3 regions of the Gordonia sp. NPDC003504 genome follow, and region 3 is predicted to be linked to each of the others. Evidence: riboswitches for the same ligand, from Rfam matches in the RefSeq annotation. Region 3 holds a riboswitch; each other region holds the start of a gene.
The links. A riboswitch is a leader RNA that binds a small molecule or an ion and turns the genes downstream of it on or off. The one in region 3 is predicted to bind S-adenosylmethionine.
Positions count from the first base shown of each region.

Region 1 (3,270 bases), on a different contig from region 3:
GCAAGAGCACGCGCAATCGCCACACGTTGCTGCTGACCGCCGGACAGTTGCCGCGGATAGGCATCGGCCTTGTCGGACAACCCGACTCGGTCGAGGAGGTCACGGGCCCGCGCCACCGCTGCGGCACGCGACAACACTCCGCTCGCCGTGGGCGCCGCAGCAACGTTGTCCAGGGCGGTGAGATTGGCGAAGAGGTTGAAGTTCTGGAAGACGAAGCCGACGTCACGTCGCTGACGCAGGATGACCCGCTCCGGCAGCTCCTTGAGACGCCCACCCCCGACGCGGCGCACGCCGATCAACTCTCCCCCGATGCTCACATGTCCGGCGTCGAGGCGGTCGAGATGATTGATCGTACGCAGCAAGGTGGACTTTCCCGACCCGGACGGGCCGAGGATCGCCGCGACCCGACCGGGTTCGACCGTGAGATCGATTCCCTTCAGAACATGGAGGTTTCCGTACCAGCGATGGGCGTTGCGCACCTCGACCCGAGCACCGGCGCCGGTGACGCCAGCCAGGTCCGCGGCGTCGATGCCGACTCCCGATGCCGCGTTCATGATGTCCACCTCGATTGCCGGCTGAGTGTCGCCGCGGTCATCCGCAGTCGCTGCAGCGGTGTCGGCGGTAGGGTCCGAACCGCACCACGCGCGAAGTATCGCTCGACATAGAACTGTGCGACCGACACGATGCTGGTCAGGACGATGTACCAGACTGTCGCGACGAGGAGCAGCGGCACCACGTCGCCGGAGTAAGTGGAACTCTGGGTGGAGACGACCCCGAACAGATCCAGCAGCGACACGTAATAGACCAGCGACGTCGCCTTGATCAGACCGATCAGGAGGTTCACATAGGACGGGACGATGGTGCGCAACGCCTGAGGAAGGGTGATGCGGAGAAAGTGATAGTGGCGCGGCAATCCCAGTGCCGCGGCAGCGTCGTGCTGGCCGGCGTCCACCGACAGCACTCCGCCCCGCACGATCTCGGCGGCGAAGGCCGATTCGTGCAGGCTGATCCCGACGATCGCGATGATCAGCGGAGTCGCCAGATCGGCCTCGGAGAAGTGAAAGAACCCGGGCCCGAACGGAATTCCCAGACTCAGCGACTCATACAGCGCACCGAAGTTGTACAAGATCAGCAGCAGCACGATCAGCGGAATGGATCGGAACACCCACACGTAGATCCAACTGACCGCTGCCAGAACGGGACTCCGCGACAGGCGCATGAGGGCCAGGACGATACCCCCGAGCAACCCGAGAACCGCACTGTAGGCCGCCACCTCGAGGGTTACCCAGAGTCCCTCGATCACGACCGGACGAAAGAACCAGTACGCGAAGCGATCCCACTGGAAGAACGGGTTGGTGATCAGCCCGTGGACGATCTGCGCGGCGATCACGGCGACCACTGCCGTGAGCATCCACCGCCCCGGATGACGCAGCGGTATCACCGGATCACGCGACGGCGGCGCGGGTACATCGACCGGCACGGTCGGGTGATCATCGCGGGCCTGCGGCGATTCCGTCAGCGCCACCGAGCCCGCATCGCGGCCCCGAGATGCCGTCATCTCCGGCCCGCCGAACCCTGTGGTCTCGTCGACAACGACGTCGAACGGCATGACACATCCAGCAACATCAATACAACCTCTTCCGGCCACACGGTGGCCATCGCGCTTATCGGTCCGATACCGATCCGGTTGTCACCTGGAGCACCCCACCGCGACGCGAGGGTTGCCGGCCAGCAAGCCAGGGCTTGACGCTGACGCTCATCACCGTGGTCAGAACGCTACTGCGCGAGGATGTTTCGATGTCGGGTTTGCACCCGCGAGAGTTTTTCTCTGTGCAGAGGTGAAGATCTCGTGCCGAACGAGCGGCCGATCAGACCCGCCGCTCGCCCGCGATCTCGGCGAGGAGACGCTGATGGATATGGGCCGACAGGAACGGCGAGACGTCACCGCCCAGTTTCGCGACCTCTTTCACCAACGAACTCGACACATGCGCGTAGCGCGGATCGGTCAGCAGAAAGATCGTCTCGACGTCGGCCAGGTCGCGGTTCATCTGGGCCATCGGCAGTTCGTAATCGAAGTCGACCGCCGACCGCAGACCCTTCACGATCGAATGGATCGAGTTCTCCCGCAGGTAGTCCACCAGCAAGCCGGTCCACCGGTCCACCCGCACATTGGGCAGATCGGCACAGTCCTCGGCGATGAGTTCGAGGCGCTCGTCGACGGTGAACAGTCCCCGTTTGTTCGGATTCACCACGACGGTGACGACGAGTTCGTCGAAACACCTCGCGGCGCGCTCCACCACATAACGGTGCCCACGTGTGAAGGGATCGAAGGAGCCGGGGATCACCGCACTGGTCATGACCGTTGAACCTACCCGTCCCCTGCGGCCCACCGTCGCATGCCCACGTCGACGGCGGTGTCCCCGTACATCTTCGTCAGGATCACCTCGAGGTCCTCCGGCCAGCTCACCGACGTCCGCCGGGCACGTTCGAGAATGATCAATGCATCGGCGGACACCCACCGCTCACCGAGTCGCGCGAGGTCGTCCTCGATCTCAGCCGGGTCGATGGCATACGGCGGGTCGCTGAAGACGAGATCGAACGGCTGTGAGGGCGAGCCGGCCAGGAAGGTCGACACCGACGAGGTGACGACCTGCGCATCGGGGGCGAGGCCCAGCGCCGCGACGTTCGCCGTGATGACACCGCTCGCCTTGCGGCGTGCATCGACGAAGGTCGCCGTCGCTGCACCCCTCGACAGGGCCTCGATGCCGAGGGCACCCGATCCGGCGTACAGATCGAGGACGTGGGCGCCGTCGAGGTCGATGCGGGCGGCGAGCATGCTGAACAGTGCTTCTCGCACCCGGTCCGAGGTCGGTCGGGTGCCGTCGTCGGGGACCTTGAGTCGGCGTCCACCGAACCGGCCGGCAATGATGCGGGTCACCCCGCCATTGTGCCCCAGGGCCGCGCCGACGAAGGGGAGCCCAGCGCGCCCGTGCGACCCCGCTCTGCCGCCCTGCAGATCCCCCGATGTGACTGGCCTCACATGTGCCCGCTGAACTGGGAATTGGTGGGTCATTCCGTGACCGATTTCCGTCGGTGGGTGAATCCGACGACACACATTGTTAACGTCGGATCCGTCATGAGCCCGTCCCACATAAGAACGGCCCCATCCAACACACTCACTCTCGACTACCGCATTCCGACGGTGACCGACGGAACCCGGCTCTGGGAAATCGCCCGCGATTCCCGCGTCCTCGACGTCAACTCGAGTTA
Region 1 is NZ_JBSFPC010000010.1:32,619-35,888, forward strand. It holds gene ACWDPV_RS17720 (amino acid ABC transporter ATP-binding protein) at 1-554, opposite strand, end outside; gene ACWDPV_RS17725 (amino acid ABC transporter permease) at 551-1,609, opposite strand; SAM riboswitch class IV at 1,656-1,764, opposite strand; gene coaD (pantetheine-phosphate adenylyltransferase) at 1,869-2,357, opposite strand; gene rsmD (16S rRNA (guanine(966)-N(2))-methyltransferase RsmD) at 2,369-2,938, opposite strand; gene ectA (diaminobutyrate acetyltransferase) at 3,137-3,270, shown strand, end outside.
Region 1: it holds a riboswitch for S-adenosylmethionine, as region 3 does, so the genes downstream of both, ACWDPV_RS17725 (amino acid ABC transporter permease) here and ACWDPV_RS02855 (aminotransferase class V-fold PLP-dependent enzyme) in region 3, are expected to answer to the same signal.

Region 2 (3,270 bases), on a different contig from region 3:
TCGACGATCCGCTCGGCCCAGTACCGGACGAAGTTCACCGGCAGCAGCACGATGCTCGTCGCACTCGCCGCGAGCGCCACCACACCCTGCTTGAACAGTGCCGAATCCCACTGCAGCACACCGTTGAGGATGTCCTGGAAGTCGAACAGATTCGGGAGGTAGGCGCCGTAACCCAGCTCCGGCAGCGGTGGCAGCCAGTCCATCACCCAGCGGATCGGGACCTGGAAGTCGGACAGGGTGATGCCGATGATGTCCGGGAACCGGAACCGGTACGGCAGCAGATCGGGCACCGACCAGTCGAGGCCCAGCGCGTCGACGAGGTTCTGCACGATGATGGCCGACGATGACGGCGACGAGATGGTGCACGTCTGCACATTCTCGAGGGTGCCGGTCTGCGTGCACGTCATCTCACCGTCGACCGGCCCCAAATCCCAGATCACGTAGTCGCCGGGGTATTGATACATGTGATACGGGTACTGATTGTGTTTGACCCAGTACCCGAAGAAGTCGTCGACGACGCCGATCGGGTCGTGCAGCACATCCGGTAGGTCGCAGATCGGATCGCCCTCGATGCAGTAGGTGGTCACCGGCAGGCCGCCGTAATCGGTGCCGCTACGCGGACCCGACATGGTCAGGCCGGGGATGACCCCGACGAGGGCCGATTCGATGCCCTGCCCCCACAGGGTTCCCACCATCCGGGGATCGGAGTAGAGCTCACCGGTGACCCTGCTCGAATCGATGACGGTACCGTCCTCGAGCGGGCGGTTCTGTCCGATGTCGGTGAGGACGTCGCCGGCGATTCGCGCGCCCTGGGAGTATCCGACGATCGCGACCTTCTTGGTTCCATCCGCATCGCATGCCTGCTGGTAATCGGCCACCGCCCGCTCGAGGTTCGCCGCACCCTCGGCCTCGCTGGCGTTGTAGCCGACCGAACCGAGGGGCCAGATGGTCGCCGAATACGGCACCTGAACGATCTCGTAACCTTGGGCTCCGTACCGCTGGTTGATGCCGAGCAGGTAGCTGTCGGGGTTCCACGTCCCGCCGACGACAAACACCGCACCGGGACCGGTGCACGTGTACGGACTGTCATCGGCGAGCGCCACCCCACGCCCCAGAAATGTCGCCGTCACCAGCGATGCCGCCACCGCGCCCACGCCGACCGTGAGAGCTGCGAGTCGAATGCGACGTCGGTCCCCGAACCCTGCCATAGCGTGCAGCGTAGGCCGATGTCCAGTAGTGGATATCGAAAACCGGCCTCACGATCCACAATTCCTCCGGCCGGAGGACACCACCGCGCTCTCGAGCGCACCGCGCGGTGCCGTTTCGATGGCCACTGCGCCCGCCACCGTTCCAACCATCGTGAGCAGGAGGGTTATCAGCCCGGCGTGGCCGTGCTATATCCTTGTCGCCAGGTCATGAGCATCAGCGACAAGCCCCGGCTTGCTGATCGGCAACCCTCCAACCGCGGTGGGGTGCTCCGGGTGATGACCGGGTTGTGGGACGCAGTGCGTCCCCGGCAAGCGCGGGTCCGAAGGTCGGACCCCATCAGGGTTCCAGTAACCCTGCCGACCGTAGAAAGTGATCTATTTCCATGTCTGACGCAGCCAACGACGGCACCGTGAATCCTGTGGACACCTGGAGCTTCGAGACCAAACAGATCCATGCGGGTCAGAGCGCCGACGCCACCACCAACGCTCGCGCGCTGCCGATCTACCAGACCACGTCGTACACCTTCAACGACACCACCCACGCCGCCAACCTGTTCGGGCTGGCCGAGCCGGGCAACATCTACACCCGCATCATGAACCCGACCCAGGACGTCGTCGAGCAGCGCCTGGCCGCTCTCGAGGGCGGTGTCGCCGCACTTCTCGTCGCGTCGGGGCAGGCCGCCGAGACCTACGCCATCCTCAACATCGTCGAGAACGGCGGGCACGTGGTGTCGAGCCCGCGGCTCTACGGCGGCACCTTCAACCTCTTCCACTACACGCTGCCCAAGCTCGGCGTCGAGGTCTCCTTCGTCGAGGACCCGGAAGACCTCGAGTCGTGGCAGGCCGCCGTGCGGCCCAACACCCGGGCCTTCTACGGCGAGTCGATCTCGAACCCGAACAACGAGATCCTGGACATCGCAGGCATTTCCGAGGTCGCGCACCGCAACGGTGTGCCGCTGATCGTCGACAACACCGTCGCCACCCCGTACCTGCTCAACCCGCTGGCGCACGGCGCCGACATCGTCGTGCACTCGGCGACGAAGTACATCGGTGGACACGGCACCGCGATCGGCGGCGTGATCATCGACGGCGGTACCTTCGACTGGCGGGTGCAGCGTGACGGGGTCGACCTGTTCCCCGGCTTCACCACCCCCGACCCGAGCTACCACGGCGCGGTGTTCGCCGATCTCGGCGCGCCCGCCTACGCCCTCAAGGCCCGCGTGCAGTTGCTGCGTGACACCGGTGCGGCGATCTCGCCGTTCAACGCCTTCCTGCTCGCCCAGGGCCTGGAAACCCTGAGCCTGCGCATCGAACGGCACGTCGCCAACGCACAGCGCGTCGCCGAGTTCCTCAACGACCATCCGCAGGTCTCCTCGGTCGCCTACGCCGGCCTGTCGTCGTCGCCGTGGTACGCGCGCGGACAGCAACTGGCACCCAAGGGCCAGGGCGCGATCATCGGCTTCGAGATCGTCGGCGGTGTCGACGCGGGCAAGCGTTTCGTGGAGGCCCTGACGCTGCACAGCCACGTCGCCAACATCGGTGATGTGCGTTCGCTGGTCATCCATCCCGCCTCGACCACCCACAGTCAGCTCACCCCCGAGGAGCAGCTGGCCGCGGGTGTGACCCCCGGTCTGGTCCGCCTGGCCGTCGGCATCGAGGGCATCGACGACATCCTGGCCGACCTCGCCCAGGGTTTCGCCGCCGCACAGTAATTCGGACTCGAGACAGGAGCACACACCCCGTGTCGGTGAGCATCGACCCCCAGGCCTCCGCGGCGCATCAACCCGAGTGGGAGCAGGTCCCCGACGGGCAGATGGTCCGCATGCGGGTGGGGTCGTTGGCTCTGGACAACGGGGAGGTGCTCGACGACGTCACCCTGGCGTTCCAGCGCTGGGGGACGTTGTCACCCGAACGCGACAATGTGGTCCTCACCCTGCATGCGCTGACCGGTGATTCCCATGTCACCGGACCCGCGACCGACGAGCAGCCCTCCCCCGGATGGTGGGACGGCCTGATCGGTCCGGGTGCGGCGATCGACACCGACGAATGGTGTGTGATCTCG
Region 2 is NZ_JBSFPC010000007.1:272,950-276,219, reverse strand. It holds gene ACWDPV_RS15360 (cutinase family protein) at 1-1,208, opposite strand, end outside; SAM riboswitch class IV at 1,412-1,529, shown strand; gene ACWDPV_RS15355 (bifunctional o-acetylhomoserine/o-acetylserine sulfhydrylase) at 1,592-2,920, shown strand; gene metX (homoserine O-acetyltransferase MetX) at 2,950-3,270, shown strand, end outside.
Region 2: it holds a riboswitch for S-adenosylmethionine, as region 3 does, so the genes downstream of both, ACWDPV_RS15355 (bifunctional o-acetylhomoserine/o-acetylserine sulfhydrylase) here and ACWDPV_RS02855 (aminotransferase class V-fold PLP-dependent enzyme) in region 3, are expected to answer to the same signal.

Region 3 (3,270 bases):
GACCCGTCCAACGACACCAGGATCACCGCGTCGGCGACCTCGGCGGCGTAGATGTCGCGGATGAGGGTGACCAGCCCGCCGGGTGTGCCGATGTAGCGGACGGTACCGCCGTCGAGCTCGTCGGGGATACCCGCGACCGCCGCCCGTGCGGACGCGGCATTCGGGGCGATGGCCACCTCGACCTCCAGTGCCACACAGAAATTCGCGGTGTCCCGGGTGCCGGATCGCAGCACCGACCGCGCCCGCTGCGCGTCGCGAAGGGTCGGTCGACGCACCACGATCGGCACGTCGATGGCCGACACATCCCCGGCCAGTGCCACGCGCAGACCGGGGCGGCCGATGCTGATGCGGACGTCGGAGAGTTCGGCGGTCATGGCTGTGCCTTTCCGGGAGTAGTGCGGGTGAGTTCGGAGAGTGCGGTGACGAGCCGGTCGACGTCGGCGGAATCGGTACCGAGACCGAAGCTCGCGCGGACCGCGCCGTCGGTGTGTCCGAGTCGGGCCAGCAGCGGATGCGCGCAGAACTTGCCGTCGCGCACGCCGATTCCGTGATGATCGCTGAGGTACTCGGCGACGGCGCGCGGCGTGTGTCCGTCGACGGAGAAGCCGGCGATGCCGACGCGATCGAGGTCGTCGGAGAAGATCCGCAGCGGCGTCACGTCGGCGACGCCGGCCAGTCCGACGTCCAGACGGGCGCGCAGTTCCGCCTCATGCAGGCCGATCAGTTCGAATCCGAGATCGACGATGGCATCGCAGGCGGCGGCAATGGCGATCGCGCCCAACACATTCGGTGAGCCGGCCTCATGCCGCGCGGCACCCGAGTGCCAGGCGGTCGAGGCGCAGTTCTCGTCGGGTCCGTCGACGAGGCTCACCTGCGCCGACGCCCCGCCGCCGGCAAGGTACGGGTCGGCGGCGTCGAGCCAGTCGCTGCGACCGATGAGGACTCCGGATCCAAAGGGTGCGTAGAGCTTGTGGCCGGAAAAGACGAGGTAATCGATGCCGTGACTGACGATCGACACCGGTCGGTGTGCCACCAGTTGCGCGGCGTCGACGAGGATGCGGGCACCGTGGCGGTGGGCGATCGAGGCCAGCCGCGAGATGGGCAGCACCTCGCCGGTGACGTTGGATGCCGCGGTGACGGCGAGCAGGGCGGCCGGCGCCGCGGCGAGTTCGGCGTCGAGCGCGGCCAGGGTGTCCTCGAGGGTGTCGCACGCCGAGACGATGCGCGCGGTCCCGTTGTCACGGGACACCCACGGCAGCAGGTTCGCGTGGTGCTCGATGTCGAGAACGACGACGTCACCGGGGGTGCAGTGGGCGGCCAGGTTGATCGCGTCGGTGGTGTTGCGGGTGAAGACGACGGTGTCGTCGGTGCGGCCACGCACGAAACGTCGGACGGTGTCCCGGCACTGCTCGTAGCGGCGGGTGGTGACCTGCGACAGGTGGCCGGCGCCGCGGTGGACGCTGGCGTACTGACTCACCGACGCCGCGACGGCGTCGGCGACGGCGGTGAGGGCGGGCGCGCTGGCCGCGTAGTCGAAGTTGGCGTAGCGGATCTGATCACCGCTGGTCAGCGGGACGAGTTCGGCGGCACCGACGACCGAGGTCAGCGGTCCGATGGTCGACAGGTCGGCGGCATCGGACTGCACCGCGCAGTCGTTGCGGCAATCAGTGGTGGTGGCGACAGCAGTCATCGCAAAGGCTCCTTGGAATCCACGCTTGCCGTGCCCGGTCGGTACACGGCCAGGTCGTCACCCGGAGCACCCCACCGCGGAGGAGGGTTGCCGGCCAGCTAGCCGGGGCTTGTCGCTGGCACTCATGACCTGCACCAAGGGTGGCCTACGGCGCGCAAGGGTGTCAATTTTCACTCAGCGTGAGCGAAAGGCCGCGGCCCGTCGTCGCCTAAGTTGGTTGGGTGCCCGTCTCCGATACCCACGCCGCGTCACCGTTCGTCCTGTCGCGGCCGCACGGGACGGTGCGAGCGCGCGGCGTGCGGACGCGATTCGCCGACGCCGACGACGCCGCGACCCGGCTGCGCAGCGGCGCCGTCGATGCGGTCGTCGGGGCGGTGGCCTTCGATCCCTCGGCCCCGTCGGCGCTGTTCGAGCCGGTGACGCTGTCCCATGAACCGACTCCGCTCGCCGGGAGCCGACCACCGCGCCGGACGCTGATTTCGTCGGAGCAGATTCCCGATTCGGCCACCCATCGTGATCGGGTGCGTGCCGCGTTGTCGGCGATCGCCTCCGGCGCATTGGCGAAGGTCGTCCTCGCCAGAATGATTCGGGCTCAACTGGATTCGCCGGTCACGGTCGACGGGCTGCTGGCCGCACTCGCCGGCGGCAACAGCGAACACAACGCCTTTGCCGTCGACACCGGCACCTCGTGGCTGCTCGGCGCGAGCCCGGAACTGTTGCTGCGCAAGGACGGTCGCGAGGTGACGTGCCGGCCATACGCCGGTTCGGCGCCGCGCTCGGCCGATCCGGAGGCCGACCGGGAGTCCCGCGAGAAGCTCGCGGCGTCGGAGAAAGATCACCGCGAGCACGCGTTCGTCGTCGAGCACCTCCGGGATCGCCTGGCACCGTTGTGCCGCGAACTCGCGATCCCCGATGAGCCGCAGTTGTTGTCGACCGGCGAGATGTGGCATCTGGCGACCCCGATCCGGGCGATACTCGACGACGACGCCGTCGGCGCCCTGGATCTTGCGATCGCGCTGAGTCCGACACCGGCGGTCGGCGGCACACCGAGCGAGGTGGCCACGGAATTCATTCGCGCACACGAGGAACCGCGCGGGTTGTACGCCGGTGCGGTCGGGTGGGCCGACGCGGCCGGCAACGGCGAATGGATGGTGACCATCCGGTGCCTGGAACTCGAGCCCGACCTCCGTTCCTTCCGCAGCTGGGCGGGTGGCGGCATCGTCGCCGACTCCGACCCCGATGCCGAACTCGCCGAGACCACCGCGAAACTCCTAACGGTATTGCGGGCGTTGGGTATCGAGGACTGACTCGCCGCGTCGAGTGGGCGCCCTTTCCCGTCGAGTGGGCGCACTTTCCCGTCGAGTGGGTGCCCTTTCCCGTCGAGTGGGTGCCCTTTCCCGCCTTGCATCGCGAGTTCTCGGGACACCCCGACGCGGCAGGTGAACTCCCGATTGTCGAGGGCGCGCACCGAGTCGGCATCGATGACGCCGTACCCGTCGAGATAGCCGGGTTCGTCATCCTCAGCGTCGAGGGTGGATTGGTCGGCGACCACGAAGATCGATGCGCGGGCGGCGGCACAG
Region 3 is NZ_JBSFPC010000001.1:647,245-650,514, forward strand. It holds gene ACWDPV_RS02850 (hypothetical protein) at 1-374, opposite strand, end outside; gene ACWDPV_RS02855 (aminotransferase class V-fold PLP-dependent enzyme) at 371-1,690, opposite strand; SAM riboswitch class IV at 1,707-1,820, opposite strand; gene ACWDPV_RS02860 (isochorismate synthase) at 1,912-2,997, shown strand.